DNA from 4 places in the Clostridium sp. CM039 genome. Region 3 is predicted to be linked to each of the others. Evidence: riboswitches for the same ligand, from Rfam matches in the RefSeq annotation. Region 3 holds a riboswitch; each other region holds the start of a gene.

Evidence for each region. Region 3 has a riboswitch for cobalamin ahead of ACWJJ2_RS10670 (helix-turn-helix domain-containing protein). Riboswitches for the same ligand answer to the same signal wherever they lie in the genome.
Region 1: linked by a shared signal. The riboswitch ahead of cobU (bifunctional adenosylcobinamide kinase/adenosylcobinamide-phosphate guanylyltransferase) and the one ahead of ACWJJ2_RS10670 (helix-turn-helix domain-containing protein) in region 3 are both predicted to bind cobalamin.
Region 2: linked by a shared signal. The riboswitch ahead of ACWJJ2_RS09380 (sirohydrochlorin cobaltochelatase) and the one ahead of ACWJJ2_RS10670 (helix-turn-helix domain-containing protein) in region 3 are both predicted to bind cobalamin.
Region 4: linked by a shared signal. The riboswitch ahead of ACWJJ2_RS17715 (cobyric acid synthase) and the one ahead of ACWJJ2_RS10670 (helix-turn-helix domain-containing protein) in region 3 are both predicted to bind cobalamin.

The regions. Positions count from the first base shown of each region.
Region 1 is NZ_CM143649.1:1,130,215-1,135,288, reverse strand. Features, by position in the region: gene ACWJJ2_RS05315 (penicillin-binding transpeptidase domain-containing protein) at 1-1,093, shown strand, start outside; cobalamin riboswitch at 1,171-1,351, shown strand; gene cobU (bifunctional adenosylcobinamide kinase/adenosylcobinamide-phosphate guanylyltransferase) at 1,514-2,074, shown strand; gene ACWJJ2_RS05305 (ABC transporter substrate-binding protein) at 2,109-3,056, shown strand; gene ACWJJ2_RS05300 (FecCD family ABC transporter permease) at 3,073-4,125, shown strand; gene ACWJJ2_RS05295 (ABC transporter ATP-binding protein) at 4,126-4,890, shown strand.
Region 2 is NZ_CM143649.1:1,976,950-1,982,023, reverse strand. Features, by position in the region: gene cobC (alpha-ribazole phosphatase) at 1-318, shown strand, start outside; gene cobS (adenosylcobinamide-GDP ribazoletransferase) at 437-1,189, shown strand; gene ACWJJ2_RS09385 (transposase) at 1,512-2,423, opposite strand; cobalamin riboswitch at 2,637-2,821, shown strand; gene ACWJJ2_RS09380 (sirohydrochlorin cobaltochelatase) at 2,967-3,800, shown strand; gene ACWJJ2_RS09375 (pyridoxal phosphate-dependent aminotransferase) at 3,870-4,988, shown strand; gene ACWJJ2_RS09370 (cobyrinate a,c-diamide synthase) at 5,030-5,074, shown strand, end outside.
Region 3 is NZ_CM143649.1:2,255,195-2,260,268, reverse strand. Features, by position in the region: gene cbiQ (cobalt ECF transporter T component CbiQ) at 1-144, shown strand, start outside; gene ACWJJ2_RS10685 (energy-coupling factor ABC transporter ATP-binding protein) at 157-984, shown strand; gene ACWJJ2_RS10680 (energy-coupling factor ABC transporter permease) at 1,048-1,800, shown strand; gene ACWJJ2_RS10675 (energy-coupling factor ABC transporter substrate-binding protein) at 1,800-2,123, shown strand; cobalamin riboswitch at 2,164-2,352, shown strand; gene ACWJJ2_RS10670 (helix-turn-helix domain-containing protein) at 2,387-2,569, shown strand; gene ACWJJ2_RS10665 (cob(I)yrinic acid a,c-diamide adenosyltransferase) at 2,615-3,154, shown strand; gene ACWJJ2_RS10660 (hypothetical protein) at 3,218-3,382, shown strand; cobalamin riboswitch at 3,373-3,560, shown strand; gene ACWJJ2_RS10655 (YitT family protein) at 3,760-4,611, shown strand; gene ACWJJ2_RS10650 (DUF3842 family protein) at 4,752-5,074, opposite strand, start outside.
Region 4 is NZ_CM143649.1:3,765,441-3,770,514, reverse strand. Features, by position in the region: gene cbiB (adenosylcobinamide-phosphate synthase CbiB) at 1-109, opposite strand, end outside; gene ACWJJ2_RS17715 (cobyric acid synthase) at 190-1,683, opposite strand; cobalamin riboswitch at 1,819-2,002, opposite strand; gene trmB (tRNA (guanosine(46)-N7)-methyltransferase TrmB) at 2,224-2,877, opposite strand; gene ACWJJ2_RS17705 (site-2 protease family protein) at 2,945-3,562, opposite strand; gene ACWJJ2_RS17700 (hypothetical protein) at 3,854-4,900, opposite strand; gene ACWJJ2_RS17695 (phosphodiester glycosidase family protein) at 4,947-5,074, opposite strand, start outside.

The DNA of each region.
Region 1 (5,074 bases), 1.1 Mb from region 3:
AAATAATAACAATAAGGTTGTAATTCTTAAAAAAGAATCAAAAGCAGGTGAAAATATAACATTATCAGTAGATAGTGAACTACAGAAGAAAATATATGAAGGGATGAATAAAGAGCCGGGAGCCAGTGCAGCAATAAATCCAAAAACTGGAGAGGTATTGGCTTTAGTAAGCTCGCCGTCATATGATACAAATGCAATTACTACTTATGTTTCTAATACCCAAAAGGCAGAATGGGAAAAAGCAGGGGATCCATTTAATAATAGATTTAAGGCTGTATATTCTCCAGGGTCTACATTTAAACTGATAACGGCTGCAGTTGGGTTAGAGCAAGGGAAGATAAAACCTAGTGAACTTATTAACATACCGGGAAACGAATGGCAACCGGATAAATCATGGGGACTCAATAAGGTTACTAGGGTTGGTGAACCGAGAGAGTCAGTGAATTTACAGGATGCATTTGTATACTCTGATAACATATATTTCGCAAAGGCAGCTCTTAATATAGGTAAAGAGGAATTTATAAAAGGATGCAACAATTTTGGAATAGGTCAAAAGCTTCCAATAAATTATCCAATAGCAAATTCACAAGTAGCCAATGGTAACAACATTAAGAATGATGTAGCATTAGCAGATACTGGTTATGGTCAAGGGGAGGTCCTTATGAGCCCACTTCACCTTGCACTATCGTATAGCGCAGTTGTTAACGATGGAAATATTATGTCTCCAACTTTAGAAAGTTTGAATGAAAAGGTAAAGGCTAAGGTATGGAAAGCTAATGCAATTTCCGCGGATAATATAAAATTTGTAAAAGATGGTCTCACTGGAGTTATCGATAACCCAAATGGTACAGGTCATGCGGCAAAAGTTGATGGGCAAGCTCTCGCGGGTAAAACTGGAACAGCGGAACTTAAGAAAGATGACAAGGATAAAGCTGCAGAAGAAAATGGATGGTTTATATGTATGGATACAGTTAATCCTAAAATAGTAGTATCAATGTTAATGGAAAACGTTAAAGAGAAAGGTGGAAGTCACCATGTGGTACCTATTGTAAAAGGAGTAATGGAATATTACTTAAATAAAACACTGAAATAGCGTTAGAAAGTAGGTAGAATGATTTACATTGCTTTAATATTTTTTTGATGTTACAATAAAAATAGTCAACTTAATAAAAATTAAATATTGTTTTAGGTGCCTTGTAACAGGGGTTAAAAGGGAAAGTGACTAAAAAACCACTGCAGCCCACCGCTACTGTATTAGAGGATGAAATCCAAAGAACCATTGGGAAACTGAGAAGGTTGGAGAGTAAGATGATGCTAAAGCCAGTAAACCTGCCTATTGCTTGAAATTTTAGTCTTCGGAGGGAGGATGAAAAATGCGTGATTTAACAATAATATTGGGTTATCCAATATATGAAAAATTTAATTGCATTATTCCACATCCTTGAGATGTGGTTTTTTTATTTTCTGATTTTTTTACATTAGAGCATATTATTAAAATAATAAGGAGCATACTATGAAAAAAATTATACTTATAACAGGTGGCGCAAGGAGTGGGAAAAGTACATATGCTGAGAAGCTAGCCAAAGAAGAGAAGGGCAACGTACTTTATATTGCAACTTCAATTCCGTTTGATGATGAAATGAAGGACAGAGTAAAAAAACATAAAGAAAGAAGACCAGCTAATTGGTATACCTTTGAAGGCTATAAGAATTTAAAACAGGTATTCTATAACGAAGAAATGCAGTTTGATACGATTTTATTAGATTGTATTACAATAATGACTACAAATCTTATGTTTGATGAAGCGGGGGATAATTTCGATGATCTTAATAATCAAGCTATAAGCGCAATGGAAAAAGGGATTTTACAAGAGGTAGCAGTATTTCTTGACGAAGCAGAAAAAAACTTAAAAACAATAATTCTTGTAACTAACGAAATTGGCTCTGGAATTGTACCAGAATACAAGATGGCAAGGGTTTTTAGAGATATTGCGGGTAGAGTTAATCAGTATATTGCATCAAGGGCTCAGGAAGTTCACATGGTGGTTTGTGGTATCCCAATTAAAATTAAATAAGTAATTAAAAAATTAAAATTTATGGAGGCAACTTATGTTTAAAAGAAAAAGTATAATAAGTCTAGTTTTAGCTGTTTTTGTTTGTGTTGTATTTAGCGCGTGTGGCAGCAAAGGTGAGAATAAAGGGTCGCTTAATACTACTAAAAAGGAAACTAACGCTGTAGTATATCCGCTAAAGGTAGTTGACTCATATGATAGAACGGTTATCATTGAAAAAGAACCTAAAAGAATTATTACAATTGCACCAAATATAACAGAGGGAATATATGCACTTGGTAAAGGAAGCAGTGTAGTTGGTAGAAGTGATTACGATGATTACCCAGCTCAGGCCCTTAAGGTTACATCTGTTGGTGACTTATTGCAACCAAGTGTAGAGAAAATTGTTGAATTAAAACCTGATGTAGTTATTGTATCAGCTCTTTTTGATAAGGCTATTATTAAAAAATTAGAGGCTCTTAATATAAAGGTTGTAGCGCTTGGTGGTGAAGAAAATTTTAATGGTGTGTATGACACAATGTCAAAACTTGGTCAGGTTGTAAATGCTAGTGGGGAAGCCCAGACAATAGTATCAGATATGAAAAGGAAAGTTGCAGAAATAACTGATAAGGTTAAGGATGCTAAGAAGCCAACAGTGTACTATGTAGCAGGATTTGGCAAGAGTGGTGATTTTACAGCAGGAAAAGATACATTTATAGGTAGTATGATAGACATTGCTGGCGGAAAAAATGCTGCGGGCGACGTAGTTGGTTGGAACTACAGTGTAGAAAAGCTTGTAGAAAAGAATCCTGATGTGCTAATTTGTTCAAAGCTCTATGATTCAAAAAAAGGTATAAAAGCTACCAATGGTTACAAAGATTTGAATGCAGTTAAGAACGGCAAATTATTGGAGATTGATGAAAACATTATTGTTAGGCAGGGACCGAGACTTGCAGAAGGACTTGAAGCAATTGCTAAATTAGTTCATCCTGAACTTTTTAAATAAAAGGGGTTAAATAACCATGACGTTTATAGAAAATAAGAGTTATTATCGACGAGTTTTTGCAGTAGGGGTATTTTTACTCCTAATTGTAATGATTGTAGCAACAAATTTTGGGGTAGCAGATATTTCTTTAAAACAGACAGCCCTAATTATTATAAGCAAAATTCCAATATTAAATAACAGTGTATCCTTAGATGGAATTAATCCTACATCTGCAATCATATTGGTAAAGTTAAGACTTCCTAGAATCATTTTATCCTGTTTAGTAGGAGCAGCACTTTCAGTGGTTGGTACCTCTTTTCAGGGTATTTTCAAAAATCCAATGGCAGATCCATTTATTCTCGGAGTTTCATCAGGGGCTGCACTTGGGGCCACTATAACCATGGTTTTTCTTAATGAAATCAATTTTTTAGGGATGAGCATGGTGGCATTCAATGCTTTTGTAGGTGCTATAATAACTACTTTTCTGGTTTATAATATTGCGAGAGTCGGTACTAAAGTTCCAGTTACCACACTTTTACTATCGGGTGTTGCCATAAATTATTTATTATCATCCATTATTTCATTAATGATGACCTTTAATAGAGATAATATTGAAAAAATAGTTATGTGGACGATGGGAAGTTTTTCAACGGCTGGATATCACGAGGTAATTTTACTGTTTATAATAGTAGTTCCCTCAATTTTATTTATTTTTACATTTTCAAGAGATCTGAATATCATGGTTCTTGGAGAAGAGAGTGCTAGAAGTCTTGGTGTAGATGTAAATGGATTAAAAAAGTATATACTTTTAATAAGTACTTTGATGGTGGCAGCAGTCGTATCTGTAAGTGGAATAATTGGATTTGTAGGTCTTATAGTGCCGCACTCTATTAGAATGATTTTTGGACCAGATAATAGGGTGGTTATACCATTTTCTGCACTTGGGGGAGCTATATTTTTAATAATTTGCGATACGCTTGCAAGAGCAGTAGTGCCTCCATCAGAAATACCAGTAGGAATTATTACTTCAATTTTTGGAGTTCCATTTTTTATATATTTATTATATAGAACAAAGAAGAAGGCGATGTAATTGATAGAGATAAATAACGTAAGTTTTTCCTTTGAACAGGAAGTATTAAAGGATATTAGTATAAACATAGAAAGAGGAAAATTTCACACTATTCTAGGTCCAAATGGTTCAGGTAAAACTACACTTCTAAGGATATTATCAAAATCACTGCAACCTGAAAAAGGTGAAGTTTTTATTGATGAAAAGGACTTAGCCCAAATGAAATCAAAGGTTTTAGCAAAGAAAATAGCAGTGGTACCGCAAAGCACAGAAATCGAATTCGATATTTCAGTACAAGATATAGTTCTTATGGGAAGAACGCCTCATATTTCTAGATTCTGCTCAGAAAGTGAAAAAGATATGGGAATAGCTATGAAAGCTATGAAAATGACAAACACTTGGGGTCTTAGAAATAAAAGCATAAATGCATTAAGTGGCGGAGAAAGACAACGAGTGGTAGTGGCAAGAGCGATTGCCCAAGAAACAGGAATAATTCTTTTAGATGAGCCTATTTCTCACCTAGACATTCATCATCAAATTGAAATGATGAATCAATTAAAACAATTAAATGAAAATAAAAACATAACAATTATTGCTGTGCTACATGATTTGAACATAGCGGCTGCATATGGCAATCATATGATACTAATGCATGATTGCTTAGTTTACAAAGATGGAACTCCAGAGGAAGTATTAACAGAAGATATAATTAAAGAGGTTTACGGATTAGATGTATATATAACTAAAAATCCTAAAACGGGTAAAACTTTTATTATGCCATTTTAGTAGCAAGGGTAATCCTTTGCTACATTTATTTTTTTGAAACAATATGGGAAAAGAGATATAATGGAGGAAGGGGGATAATAAAAATGATATCCTACAGATATTTTAGTCGGTGTAGCTTTAGGGCTTATATGTTGTAGAATAATAATATACCCTTTTAATAAAGTAAACAATAATACCAAGGCTA
Region 2 (5,074 bases), 280 kb from region 3:
TACGAGGAAATTAAAGTTTCATATCCCCAACAGTGTATTTGTTGGCAAAATAATTGGAAAGAATTTGTACCTCCGAATGGAGAAAGTTATATTAAACTATGTGAAAGAGTTAAGAACTTTATGGAGCATATTAAAAAGATAGAATGCGATAATATTTTAATATGCGCTCATTCGGGAGTCATAAGAGCTATATATTGTTATATTATGAATGAAAATATAGATTTGTTTTGGAAATTTGGTTGTAAAAATGGGGATATAAGCATTATAAAATATGAATATGGTAATTTATATATTGATGCTATTATTCATAATGCATAGTTAGAAAATTGATTTGAGGTATATTTAGTTCTTGACGATTAACTTTAAAATTAAAATAAACATTACTATTTAGGAAAGAGGTGAGCTTTGCAAGGACCAGTCTTTGCGAGCAAATAAAATGAGAGAATATTTAAATGATTTTTTACTGTTTTTCCAATTCTTCACACGGATACCTATAAATAAAAGTTTAAACTGTGACAAGGAAAACTTTAGGCGGGGATCTGTATTTTTTCCGGTGGTAGGATTATTTATAGGAATTGTCCAGTGGATAACTTATTATATATTAATAAAAGTGCTGCCAGTAGATATTACAGCAATATTTGTAGTTATTATACCGATAGTTATTACTGGAGGATTACATGTGGATGGACTTGGAGATACTTGTGATGGTTTCTTTTCGTTTAAAGGAGACAAACATAAAATAATAGAAATTATGAAGGACAGCACAGTAGGCACTTATGCAACTATTGCTATAGTATTTGATATGTTAGCACGATATGCAGCGGTCTGCACTATCATAGGAAAGAATTTACCACTCATATTAATTGCAACGCCAATAATTGCAAGATTTACCGTTGTTTTTATATCTTTTATTGGTAAGAATGCTAAAGAAACAGGCTCGGGTAATATATTTATTGGAAATATTGACATCAAAAGGGTGGTAATTTCAGGTATTATAACTATTGTATTTGGAACCTTATTAATAGGATTTAACAAAAGTGTTATATTGATACTATCAGCGTTACTTTTAAGTTTTCTATTTAATAAGTTTTGCGAGAGTAAAATTACGGGACTTACGGGAGATAGCTTAGGAGCTAATAATGAATTAGTTGAAATTCTAACTATGATCTTATTTATAGCAATAAGTTAAGATAAGATAATGGGGACGGTTAACAATTATTTATATTATAATTGGGTGCAAGTTGTTTATGGAAACTTGTACCTTTTTATCGTTGAATTAATTTATTGAACACTAATTTTAATTATTTTTATATTATACATAAGTAAAATGTATATTTTTGATACTTGTCCATGTTTATTAAATGCATATATCCATCTGTTATTCTAATCTTTTTTATTTAATATAACAGATTTAATAAATAGGTAGGTTAAAGTAAATAATTAGAATGAATTTTAATGATTGTCATTAAGTTATTAATGATAATATTGAAGATTATATTAATAAATTATTACTAAGCATAACGTTTAATAAAATCCATGATAATATTCTCATATTTATCTTCTGTTCCAATTAATTCGATGCCAATAGTGCTTAATTTTGATACTCTAGCCTGTGTAATGTTTCCAAGAGTGCTGGATATATCGCTAGATTTAAAATTACAGAGGCTCCTCATTAGAACAACGGTTAAGGCTTTTGCCCGTACAAGCTTTCTGCTGTACTTCATATAAAGATGAGTTTTTGATACATTCATCTTTGACGCTATATATTCTATTATATCTTCTGGCTTAAAGTTCCTTACAAGTATTTTTCGTTCACATTTATACTCTGATTTTTCATCTTTAAATTCTATTTCTTGTTTTAATTTTTCTCCATTACAGCGAAAGACAAGATTATAGTAATTCTTTCTTGCATTTTTTAGGTTATTACCAAAAGAGCTCATAATAAATCCATAATCAACTAATTTAAAAGAATCATGTCTTTTTCCTAAAAATATGGCTAGACTAGAAAAAGCATATTTTTCAGGACAATTTTTATATTCATCTATATCCGTAGGATTATTGTGTATATATAGAGATAAAGTCTTCAAATATCGTTCATTATTAACTATTTTACTCTTAAATCTATCTTTAAAAAGATGTCCTTCCCTTTTATATTTTTTATTAAAGTACATTGCATAAGAAAAATTTATTCCATGCATTGCCTTTGATATATCAGTACCATTAGCATCAATCATTAAATGAGAATGGTTATCCATAAGACAGTAACCGTAGATTTTAAAATTATAGAGATATTTATACTTTTTTACAAGTGATAAATACTTGTTCTTATCCTCATCATCCTTGAATAAATTTATTTCGCTGATACTTTTGCACATAATATGAAATATCGAGTCATCTGTTTTTTCTCTTGCCTTTCTTGGCATTAAAATCACCCTTCCTCATAGATTTTTATTTGAATTATTGCCTATGAATCGGGATGATATTCATAATCTTAAGCTAATATATACATATAAATAATTTAAATAGTTGTTAACCGTCCCTAACTATTTTTCTGAATCATTTTTTTGCCTATTAAACTAAGGAGACACTCTAAATATTGACAGTACGGCTTAAATATAATAAACTAGAATTAATAGAGAATTGAATATGATTTTAGGTGCCTTGAAATAGGTGAAAAGGGAATGCGGTTTAAATCCGCAGCAGCCCCCGCTACTGTAATTGATGAAAAACTTTTAAATGCTACTTCGTAAATTAAAAATGAGGAAGGATAATTAAAGGAAGAATCAAAAGCCAGGAGACCTGCCTAAATGATGTTAACAAGCTTTCGGAGGGAAAGAACTATTTAATTATGGATTAATTAAAAAGTAGTCGCTATCGTATGCGTACTATTTTTTTTGTTTTAAAAAGCATTATATGTAAATGTTATGATAGATTTCGGAAAATATTTAGCAAGGTGGATGATCGAAATGAAGAAGGCAATTTTAATTGTAAGTTTTGGAACAACACATGAAGATGCAAGAAAAGTAACTATCGATGCAATAGAAGATAAAATAAGACATACTTTTGAAGAGTATGATATAAGAAGAGCATTTACTTCACATATTATTCTTAGAGTACTTAAGAATAGGGATAATATTCATGTAGATACTCCAGAAGAAGCTTTGGAAAAGTTAAAAAGCGAAGGATATAATGAGGTAATTGTTCAGCCTTTGCATGTTATTCCTGGAGTAGAATTTGATTATATAAATAATGTAGTTAATAGATACAAAGAATGTAAAGCATTTAAAAATATCTTAATAGGAAGACCTCTTTTATGTTTTAAGGGAGAAGAAGCAGGCGTGCCAGATGATTACTCAATAATGGTGGATGCTCTATCAAAGCAATTGCAACCAATGGATACAGTAATTTTGATGGGGCATGGTACAAACCATATTGCAAATGCAGTATATTGCTGTTTTGAAAGCGTTTTAAGGGATAGAGGTTTTAACAATGTACATGTAGCAACCGTGGAAGGGTATCCAACTTTGGAAAGAGTAATACCTAATGTTACTACTCAGAGTATTAGCGAAGTCACTTTAATGCCACTACTGCTTGTAGCAGGAGACCATGCCAAGAATGACATGGCGGGAGATGCAGAGGACTCCTGGAAGAGTATTTTAGAGGCAAAAGGGTTTAAAGTTAAAATATATCTGAATGGGTTAGGAGAAAATAGTGACGTTCAAGACATTTATATACAGCACATTAATGATGTAATTAATGAAAAGTTTAAGAATGTAGGGAAAACACATAAGGGAAATTAAAATTCTTCGTAAGTTATAAGTAACTAAAGTACGGTAGATGAGAGTTACAAGTAGAAAGGAAGGTATTCAATGATACATGGTGGAGATGTTTATACTAATGGATTACTTGAGGGGCGAGAATTAATAGATTACAGTTCTAATATTAATCCATTAGGGGTTCCTAAAAGTTTCACTGATAACATTAGTGAAGCCGTAGATGCTTTAACAAGATATCCAGATATTCAATATAGGGAGGTATTGAAAGAATTAAAAGAATACATTGATTGCCCAAAAGAATATTTTGTTTTAGGAAATGGGGCTGCAGAAATAATTGACTTAGTTATAGCTTGTCATAAAAATCTACTAATTGTGGTGCCATCTTTTGTAGAGTACGAAATTGATGCTAAAAAGTGGAATTGTAGTATAGAGTATTCTTATTTAAAAGAGAAGATTAATGAGAATACCTTATTAAAGCATGAATATGCTGAGCTTTCCTATGATTATGAGGATATTCTTAATAGATTACAGAGTGTAGAAGGTGTGGTTTTAGGTAATCCGAATAACCCCAATGGCAATATCATAAATAAGGCTGAGTTTCAAAAAATTCTTGAATATTGTGAATGTAACGACAAAGTCATAATAATAGATGAGGCTTTTATAGAATTTACTGGAGATTCACAGCACAGTTTCAGTGAAAAAGTTAAAACATACAAATGTTTATTTATAATAAGAGCATTAACCAAATTTTTTGCGATGCCTGGTATAAGGTTTGGGTATGGAATAAGTAGTAACGTAGACCTATTAAAAAAAGTTAAAGAAAAACAAAACCCCTGGAACATAAACTGTTTTGCAGAAATGGCTGCACGTCATGTGTTAAAAGATAACGTTTATATTGAAAAAAGCAAAGAGTGGATAAGAGCGGAAAGGCCTAGGTTTATAAGATCACTTGAAAATATTTCATTTATAGATAAAGTGTATTTAACCTATGGAAATTATGTATTATGCAAATTAAAAGGACTAGACTCAGGGACACTTTATAAACTATGCCTAGCTCAAGGATTTGTTATAAGAAAAGCAGATAATTTTAGAGGACTAGATAAACAATATGTAAGGCTTGCTATTAAGGATAATGATAGGAATGGAAAATTGATTCAGTGTTTGAAAAACTTAGAATTGATAGTGAAAACATTAGGGACAGTTAACAACTAATTGCACATTAGGGGATAGTCCGCAAAAGGATGTGAATATAAATGAAGAGTATAGTCATAGCTTCAGATTCAAGTGGTGGTGGTAAG
Region 3 (5,074 bases):
GATTATTATGATGCCATGGAGGCCAGATGCTATGATGGGGATCTTATATTTTTGGAGGAAGATAAAAAGGTAGAGACAATACAGATTGCCTCTGCAGTAGTATTTATAATTTTTTTGATCCTGATATGGGGCGTTACAAGATAGAAAGGAGCTATTATGGGGAAATCAATATTAAAGGTCGAAGATCTATACTACGTCTACGGGAATGGAAAGTCTGCATTGGACGGTGTAAGCGTGGATATCTATGAAGGTGAGAAAATCGCTGTCATTGGTTCCAATGGATCCGGAAAATCTACATTTTTCTTGAATATAAACGGTGTATTTACACCTGAACAGGGAAAAATCATTTACCGGGGTACTGTCGTTAATAAAAAGAATTTAAAAGGACTTCGAAAAAATATCGGAATTGTATTTCAAGATGCGGACAATCAAATAATCGCATCTACAGTTAGGGCAGAAGTTGGATTCGGGCCGATGAATTTAAGGCTTCCAAAAGAGGAAGTACTAAAGCGAGTTGAGGAAGCACTGGCATACATGAACATATCAGATTTCAAGGATCGTCCGCCACACTATTTGAGTGGCGGTGAAAAGAAGCGCGTCACCATTGCGGGCATCATTGCTATGAAATCGGAGATCATTATCTTTGATGAACCTACTGCATCACTGGATCCTTTAAATGCACTGATGTTAGAAGAAGTTTTGGATAAGCTTGGTTCGGAGGGCAAGACAATGCTCATTTCCACCCATGATTTAGATTTCGCATATCGATGGGCGGAGCGAGTCCTTGTATTCTGCAAAGGAAAAATTATCGCAGATGGAACACCATTAGAAATTTTCCAAAATACAGAAATTTTAAAACAAGCAAATCTAAAACAGCCAACCGTGATGGAGATATATGAATTGCTTGTAGAAAAACATCTGCTGGAAGATACTAGTGCCTATCCGAAAAGTACGCAAGAATTTAAGGAAATGTTTGAAAAATAGTTAGGTTTTCTAGGCGGGTTAGCTTAGATTAATATAAATTAAAAACAATAGAGGAGGAAAAAAATGAATCAGAAAGAAAAGAAAATTGTCTTTATTGCGATTGCTTTCGCATTAATTTTCGGGGTAGCTCCGGCAGCAAACGCAATGCATATCATGGAAGGATACCTTCCACCAAAATTCTGTATTATATGGGGTGTTATATGCGTTCCATTCTTGGTAGCAGGTTACTTATCAATTAAGAAAACATTAGCTAAGAACCGTAAATCCATCACTATTCTTGCTATGTCAGGCGCATTCATTTTTGTGCTTTCATCTTTAAAGATTCCGTCAGTAACAGGAAGTTGCTCACATATGACTGGTACCGGACTTGGTGCAATCCTATTCGGACCAATGGCAGTCAGCATCCTGGGGATTATTGTACTACTTTTTCAGTCAATTTTGCTTGCTCATGGCGGACTGACCACTCTTGGTGCTAATACGTTTTCTATGGCTATTGCAGGACCGCTTATTACTTATGTAATCTACAAATCAGGCCAGAAGCTCAAAGTCAATAAATATGTAGGTATTTTTCTGGCAGCATCAATCGGTGACTTATTAACCTATTGTGTAACAAGTTTTGAACTTGCACTTGCGTATCCGTCTGCAAACGGTGGTATCGCAGCATCTGTAGTCAAGTTCCTTGCAGTATTTGCACCGACACAGCTTCCACTGGCAATTATCGAGGGTATTCTGACCGTTGTTATCATTATGGGTCTTGAAACATATGCAAAATCCGAATTAACAGAACTTGGATTCCTAAAGGGAGGCGAAAATTAATGGTAAAGACGAAAAAAAGGGTTATCATTTTATTAATTATTGCTGCAGTGATTGCCATTATACCATTATTCACGTTAAAGGGTGCTGAATTTGGTGGCTCAGATGATGCAGGAAGCAAAGTGGTTTCCGAGATTACAGGTACCGAGTATAAGCCTTGGTTTGAACCTGTTATGGAAACTTGGATTGGTGGAGAATTACCAGGGGAAATTGAGAGTTTACTCTTTTGTCTACAGACAGGTATAGGAGTTGGTGTTCTATTCTTTTTCCTGGGAAGATTCGTAGAGAGAACTAAAAAAGAAAATCAGGGGAATAAAACTGAATAATGCTTTTTCATATAATTGGGATGAAAGTATCATTTATTGATTTAATATTATAATTATGGGTAATTAAAGTATTAATTGCTTTAGTTTAAAAGGGAAGACAGGTGGAAATCCTGCGCGGTCCCGCCGCTGTAAAAGAGGAGTCCTTATAAAAAATACCACTGGGAAACTGGGAAGGTTTTAAGGGCAATGAGACTTAAGCCAGAATACCTTTCTATAATTATACACAGTTAACTCTACGAGAGATAGGGAGGTGTTTTCAAAATATGGTGGTAAATGTAGAAAAGAGGTTCGAGTTGGTTAGCTATATGGCTGATATTGAAAAGGGAATTATTGAAAAAACACTGAATAAAAACGAAAACAATGTTAGCAAAACATCAAGAGAATTAAGTATTTCAAGACAAGATTTGCAATATAAAATAAAAAAATATAAGATAACCCTGAGATAATAAAGCATATGTATGCATATGCTAATAAAAGGAGAAATGAATATAATGGGGAAATTAAAAAACGGATATGTTCAAATTTATACGGGGAATGGCAAGGGGAAAACGACTGCAGCTGTAGGACTAGCTGTACGTGCAGCAGGAAATGGATATACTGTATTTATGGTACAGTTTTTGAAGGGAAGTAAAACTGGTGAAATTGAAAGTGCAAAAAAATTGGCTCCCTTTTTTAACATATTTAGGTTTGAGAAAAAAAGAGGTTTTTTTTGGACGTTAAATGCAGAGGAAAAAAATGAATTAAAAGAAGAAGTACAAAAGGGGTATGAATTTTGCAGGGAAGCATTAAAAGAAGAAAAATGCGACATACTTATCATGGATGAGGTAATGGGAGCGTTGAACAATCAACTAATAAGTGAAGAACAACTACTAGAATTAATGGAGAATAAACCTGGTAATATAGAATTGATTTTAACAGGGAGAGACGTACCTAAAGCTATAATAGATAAAGCAAACCTTGTAACTGAGATGAAGGATATTAAACATTATTTTAACGAAGGAATACCATCTAGAGAGGGTATAGAGTTTTGATTATAACCACCTCAAATTCTAAAATTAAGTTAATAATATTTAGAGTTTGAAGGGGGAATTATTATGAATACGTACAAAAACTTAGGCAAAGAATTTATTGTCAATATAACGGGGAATAGAGAAGCCGATATGGTTATTGTGGAAGAATTTAATAAAAGCTCTGTTATAAATAAAGCTCAATTAAAAAAGGTTTTATGGAAGAGATTAAAAGAAAGTAATTTAATATAGCATATAAAGGTATGAGATGTTTTGCATTTCATTTAAAAGGGAACCAGGTGAAAAGCCTGAACGGTCCCGCCGCTGTAATGGTGAGAAGCTTTAAATTATACCACTGACAATTTTGTTGGGAAGGATTAAAGCGACTATGATCCAAAGTCAGAAGACCTGCCTTCATTAATACACCAAGAACGTTACGAGTGATAGGGGGTGTGACGCATATTTGTATGAAAATGCATTTTAAATTTTGCATTTTTTACAAATATGGTTGGTATTATTATCAAGCCCTTAGCATAAATGCTAAAGGGCTTAATTTTTCGTTGAGAAAGAAATTATGATTATTTTACAGAGGATAGGTAATACAATTGATAATTATAAGGAGGCATATTATGCAAATAAAGATAAAGGAATTTGCGCTTATAAACATAGGAATGCTTATGGTATCAGCAGGTTTATATTTCTTTTTAATGCCAAATAATTTAGCGACAGGTGGGGCGAATGGATTAGCAATAGTTATAAATAAATTTACAGGGGGGTTATCCGTAGGTTGGATAATGATGATAATAAACCTTATTTTGTTTGTAATAGCATTTATTGCTATCGGAAAGAGTTTTGGTGGAAAAAGTGTGTATGCAAGCTTTGGTGTAGGAGGTATTATAATTGTATTTCAAAAGTTTATACCTATTAATAATTCAATTACAGGAGATATTTTACTGGAACTTATATTTGGAATACTAATATCAGGAATAGGTACAGCTATAGTCTTTGATCAAAACGCTTCAACAGGGGGGACAGATATCTTAGCTAAGATATTAAATGAATTTTTTCATATAAATTTAGGAAAAGGAGTTTTAATATGTGATTTAATTATAATTTTAATGGCAGTTTTTGCTTTTGGAATTAAGCTATCATTATATGCAATGCTCGGAGTTATAATTAATGGATTTCTTATAGACCACATCATAGATGGAATAAATGTGTGCAAAGAAGTTACAATTATAAGTAAGAACAGCGATAAGATAAGAAAATATATAAGAGAAAAGCTAGATAAAACATCTACTGTATATAACGGAGTAGGGGATTTTTCAGATGAGGATAAAGAAGTTGTTGTGGTTATAGTAGGAAGAAGGGAGTTTATAACACTTAAAAAATTCATAAAATTTGTTGATAAGGATGCTTTTGTAACAGTGAATAATATTTATGAAGTCTTTGGATACGGATTTAAATCCTTAAAACATTAAATAAAAATTTTAGATAGCTAATAGAGCGGATTAACAACATTTATGCCATGAAAGCAGGCAAAATTGTTAGTTATGGAATACCGACAGAAGTCTTAACCCAAGAATTAATAAAGTCTTTTAAATATTATGTATAAACCTTCTTATATAAAATGATATTTTATATTACTTTTTATATCAAGTACAATCTCTTCAATTATATCCTTGATTTGCATATTCCTTGTGCCTGGTATATAAATACCATGTTTTTGTAGTGGAAGTATATATTTAGTACAATCCATATTAAATATTGACGTGGCAATCATGGGGGTAATTTCACCGTTAATGCCACCACTACATATTATTCCAATTGGACCGATTATGCTATCAATTTTATTTTTCTTGCAAAATGAGCAAATTGATTCCTCTCCACTTATACCAATATTTGCACCAGCTCTTACCATATTTGAACAAGCAAATGTATTTG
Region 4 (5,074 bases), 1.5 Mb from region 3:
ACTTATCTAATTTAGAAATAAGCTTTCCTATATAAATCACCGGATGTTTAAACCAATATGGATCTCCAATTAATAAGTCTAACATTACCGCTAAAATTAAATCTATTATGTTCGTCTGAAATAGTATTGCCATTTTAATTCCTCACTATCTTATACTGTTATAATTTTTTAAATAGTTGTTAACTGTCCCTAACTTTTTCTTTTTATTCCTATGATTTTATAGATTGAATCCATATCTACATTATCTCTAACTATATCTGCTAGCTTGTCTAATTCTTTTTCTCTTAGATTTTCATAAACCTTAGATTTTTTAGGTTCCATAGCTTTTTTTACCCTTAAAGTATTAATCATATGTTCTCTAAACTCTACTCCATCAAAAACTCCATGAATATATGTACCCATAACATTTCCACCTGCATTTATTGCTCCATCGAAGGATGACGTATCAGAACCATTCTTATCATAGATTTCAAAAAGTGGTTTTGCATTATGACCATATTTACAAATTCCCATATGTATTTCGTAACCATAAGTTTCTATACTAGTATCCCTAATGTTAATGCTACGAGCCTTTACTCTTGTAGTTATTTTCTCATCTTCAAATATTGTGTCTACGTCTAAAAGCTTCATACCCTCTGTTTCTTTTGAATTTCCCTCTAAGCCATTAGGGTCACTTAAGCTATTTCCTAACATTTGATAGCCTCCACAAATGCCTAATACGTTACCTTGTACACTATATTGCTGAACCGCTTCTGCAAGTCCCGAATTTCTTAAAGAAATTAAATCATCAATAGTATTTTTTGTTCCCGGTATGATAAGGAGGTCTGGTGTGCCCAATTCTCCTTTAGTTGTAACAAATCTAACTGATACATCTTCTTCAGCCTTTAATGCGTCTAAATCCGTAAAATTCGATATATGTGGAAGCTTTATTACAGCAATATCAATAGGTGCAGTAATTTTTTTGTTAAATTCTACTGCACCATCTTCATCTTCGAGTTCCAATCTAAAATAAGGAACTACTCCTGCACATGGAATATGTATAATATCCTCAAGCATTGTAAGTCCTGGCTTTAAGATTTCTAAATCTCCTCTAAACTTATTAATAATAGTGGCTTTAACTCTTTTTTTCTCGGCCTCATTAAGCAAAAGCAAAGTCCCTGCTAGTGACGCAAATACTCCACCCTTATCTATATCTCCTGCGAGTATCACAGGTGCATCTATAAGTTCCGCCATTCCCATATTCACTATATCTCTATCTCTTAAATTAATTTCTGCTGGGCTACCTGCTCCTTCCATTACTATAATATCAAACTTCTTCTCTAATTCTTCAAACTGCTTTTTTAACATGTCTTTGAATTCCAATTTCATATTATGATATTCCATAGCTGTACTATTCCCAAAAACCTTTCCATTAACGATAATTTGGCACTTTTTATCCGAGGTAGGTTTTAATAAAATCGGATTCATATATACCTCTGGCTCCAATCCTGCCGCATAGGCTTGAAGCACCTGCGCACGTCCCATTTCTTTTCCATCCAATGTAATATAAGAATTCAATGACATATTCTGTGACTTAAAAGGACATACTGAAAACCCATCTTGCACAAAAATTCTGCAAAGTGCTGTTACTAATATGCTTTTTCCTACTGATGAAGCGGTTCCTTGAACCATTACTTTAGCCATTACTATTTCTCCTTTCTTCCTGCTTGTATTCTTATTTGGCACACAACAAAAAAACAGCAAGCTTGCGCACCTGCTGTTATGTACAAATTTTTCATTGCACTAACTTGAATTCTACAGTTCTTTCCCGCCGAAAGCTTAATATTACTAATTTAGGCAGGTCTCCTGGCTCTTGATACACTTTCTCTTATCACTTTCCCTTTCAGGTAGTTATAAAAGATTTTCTCTCAATTACAGTAGCGGGGGCTGCTGTGGAATTACACCACATTCCCTTTTCACCTTACTAATCATATACTAAAGTAGCTGCATCCACTTTAGTGGCTGATTAATAATAGGCACCTAAACAAATCTATTCATTTTTAACTAATATAATTCATAATTTTCATTTTTAAAATTTTCAATTTAATACATTTCTATGTAATTAAGTTTATAGCATTATGTTAATCCTGTCAATAAATAAGAATCTAAAATGCTTAAGCCTCATATGGTTATAAGTTATCTCCTGCGAAGCTGCAACAGTTCCACAGGAGATGCATTAATTCGCTAAATTAATTTTGCCTGTAGAAACATAGCTTGTTTGCCTATTTCTGTGAATTTAGCTTCATATTCTGTAACTACGTTATCTTTAAAATCACTCTTATGCAAATCATAGGTTGAAAATAATATTTCAAACCCACACTCTTTGAAATAATCTACCGATTCTTCGAATAACTCTGTATCATCTGTTTTGAACCAAACTTCAGATCCCGGTTTTAAGAATTTCTTATAGCTCGTCAAGAACTTAGTATGAGTTAATCTTCTTTTATTATGTCTGTCTTTTGGCCAAGGATTACAAAAATTTATATAAATTCTGCTTATCTCATCTTTTGCAAACACATCATCAATAAGCATAATGTTCATTGGCATAAGACGTACATTTATGTCTTGTTCCCCTTCAACTTCTCTTACTTCTATAACTTTTCTAAGGGCAAATACCAGAACCTCATCTTTTAAATCAATGCCTACAAAATTGATATCGAGATCTCTCCTGGACTTTTCTGATATAAATCTACCTTTACCGCAACCTAGTTCTAGATGAATTGCATTGTTATTTTTAAACTCTTCATTCCATTTTCCTTTGTGATCATATTGGTCAGTTATTACAATATGACTAGTTTCCAGCTCTGGCCTAGCCCAATATTTTTTTCTTAAGCGCATATATTTTTCTCCTTACATTCTAAATAATAAAAAATCACTATATGATTTTCTTAGCTTTATATTAATATTAAAACATCCCTGCAATATTTAAAAATTGTTTAAATAACCATAACCCTGGCGCTTGCACGATATAAGTAAAAACTGATTGTCCACCAGGTAATATAGGCAATATTAACACCATAAATATTAAGAATTGATACCTATAAATTGTATCTGGTAAATTGTAAAAAAACTTTGGGAACAAATCCCTAACTATATGAGATCCATCAAATCCCGGTATTGGCACTAAATTAAGAAAAAACAAAATACAATTTAGGTACCCTGTAATTATTAAAATTTGGCTAATAATAGTATATAATCCACCATGAATTGGTGGAAATTTCGAAAATAACACAGTAAGAATTGCAAATACAAACCCTAGAATTAGATTAGCAATTGGGCCTGCAACTGAAACTTTCAAATCATCCTTATAATAATTTTTAAATGCACTAGGATTTGTCTGAACAGGCTTTGCCCAACCAAACCCTACTAATATAATCATAAGAAATCCCATTGGATCTATATGTGCGATTGGATTCAGCGTAAGTCTCCCTTGAAATCGTGGAGTTTTGTCTCCTAACCTATCTGCTACGATAGCATGCGCATACTCATGAAAAGTAAATGCTAATAAAATTGCGGGTATCATCAAAATCTTATTTAATATTTGTTGTGTATCCAAATTTATTCCTCCTTATACTCCTACATGGTAGGCAATGTTAATCGCTACTCACCTTGTTAATGCATCTTTGACTTGTTATTTTTTAAGATGTCTACTATCCTATTATAACAAAGTTTATTGTTATTTTGAATTGAATATTCTTAAAATAAAATAATATATTCCCACAACTATATCCTTATGAATTAACTTATATTTTCAGATTATAGAAAAAACCTTATCTTAAAAAGATAAGGTCTTAAATAAACATCATAGTATCGACTACTTAAAAAGAACAAAAGATACTTCTTTATCATTAACCAATGATACTATTCCCTTAGTATACAATTGCAATAATTTTCCTTTATAGCTAGTTTCAGTTCCAGAACTAACATCTTTTATTACAGCTTTCATTACATCATTTTGATAGACCTTACCAAGAGATGTAACAAATAGATCATTTTTTTTAGAAGGTTTTTGTAAATCAATCACTTTCCAATTTTCAGTATTTTCTAATGTTTTCCCATAATAAATTTTGCTTACCAAATTATCTTTTAATTCTCCAAGATACACATTGTCCTCATCATCAGTGCCAATTAAAGTAAGTTTTTCTACACCTTTAATATTTATAGGTTCCTCAAGGGTGGTAGAATACATTTTATTATAGACTAATCCCTCGTACACCAAATTATCTTCATGGCGCGCTAATGCCATATTACTCACACTCTTTGGTATTGTATCAATTTTTGTCATCTCTTCGTCTCTGTCACTTCTATAGTCTCTGTCAATTCTATATATACTACTGCTACCACCTTCATTTAAAACCTTTATATAAATAACCCCTGTTAAAATTGATACTTGAATATCTTCTACTTCATCATTTGTACCAGTATAGGCTAATTTTCCTATCTTTACTTTTTCACCTTTTTCTACGTCATAAGAATATACTACTAATTTACTAGACTCATCATCACTTTTTTCTACTAAAAACATTCTATTTCTATCTGGAAGCCATTTATAAAAAGAAATTTCACTTCCATCTTCAGCCTCTATATTTTTAACGTTTCCATTCTTACCATCAGCAATTTTTAATTCTTTATTCTCATAATAGCATAAATATTTAGCACCATAGGATACTAATATATTTTCTGCGTTTGCTGGCAATGTAATATCAATATTTTTTAATTTATCGCTTTTATTTTCATCAATTTTTTCCGTAACCATTTTTGAATCAGTAGCTAAAAAATAATGATCTATATAAAATAGAACTAAACATTGCATGGATAACGAAAATACTATCCATATACTTATTCTTTTCTTCCAACTCATAGTTTCTTCTCCTTTAATTTAAAATGTACTATGCTCAAATTTCACTTTATTGCCTACTCTCCACATAAATAATTGAAGGTATAGATCTTTCTCCATAGCTGTCGCTAGGATTGTTTATAACTTCATCATCATAAAACAAGGTAGAAGAAGAACCTCCATCTAAATTAGTAGCAT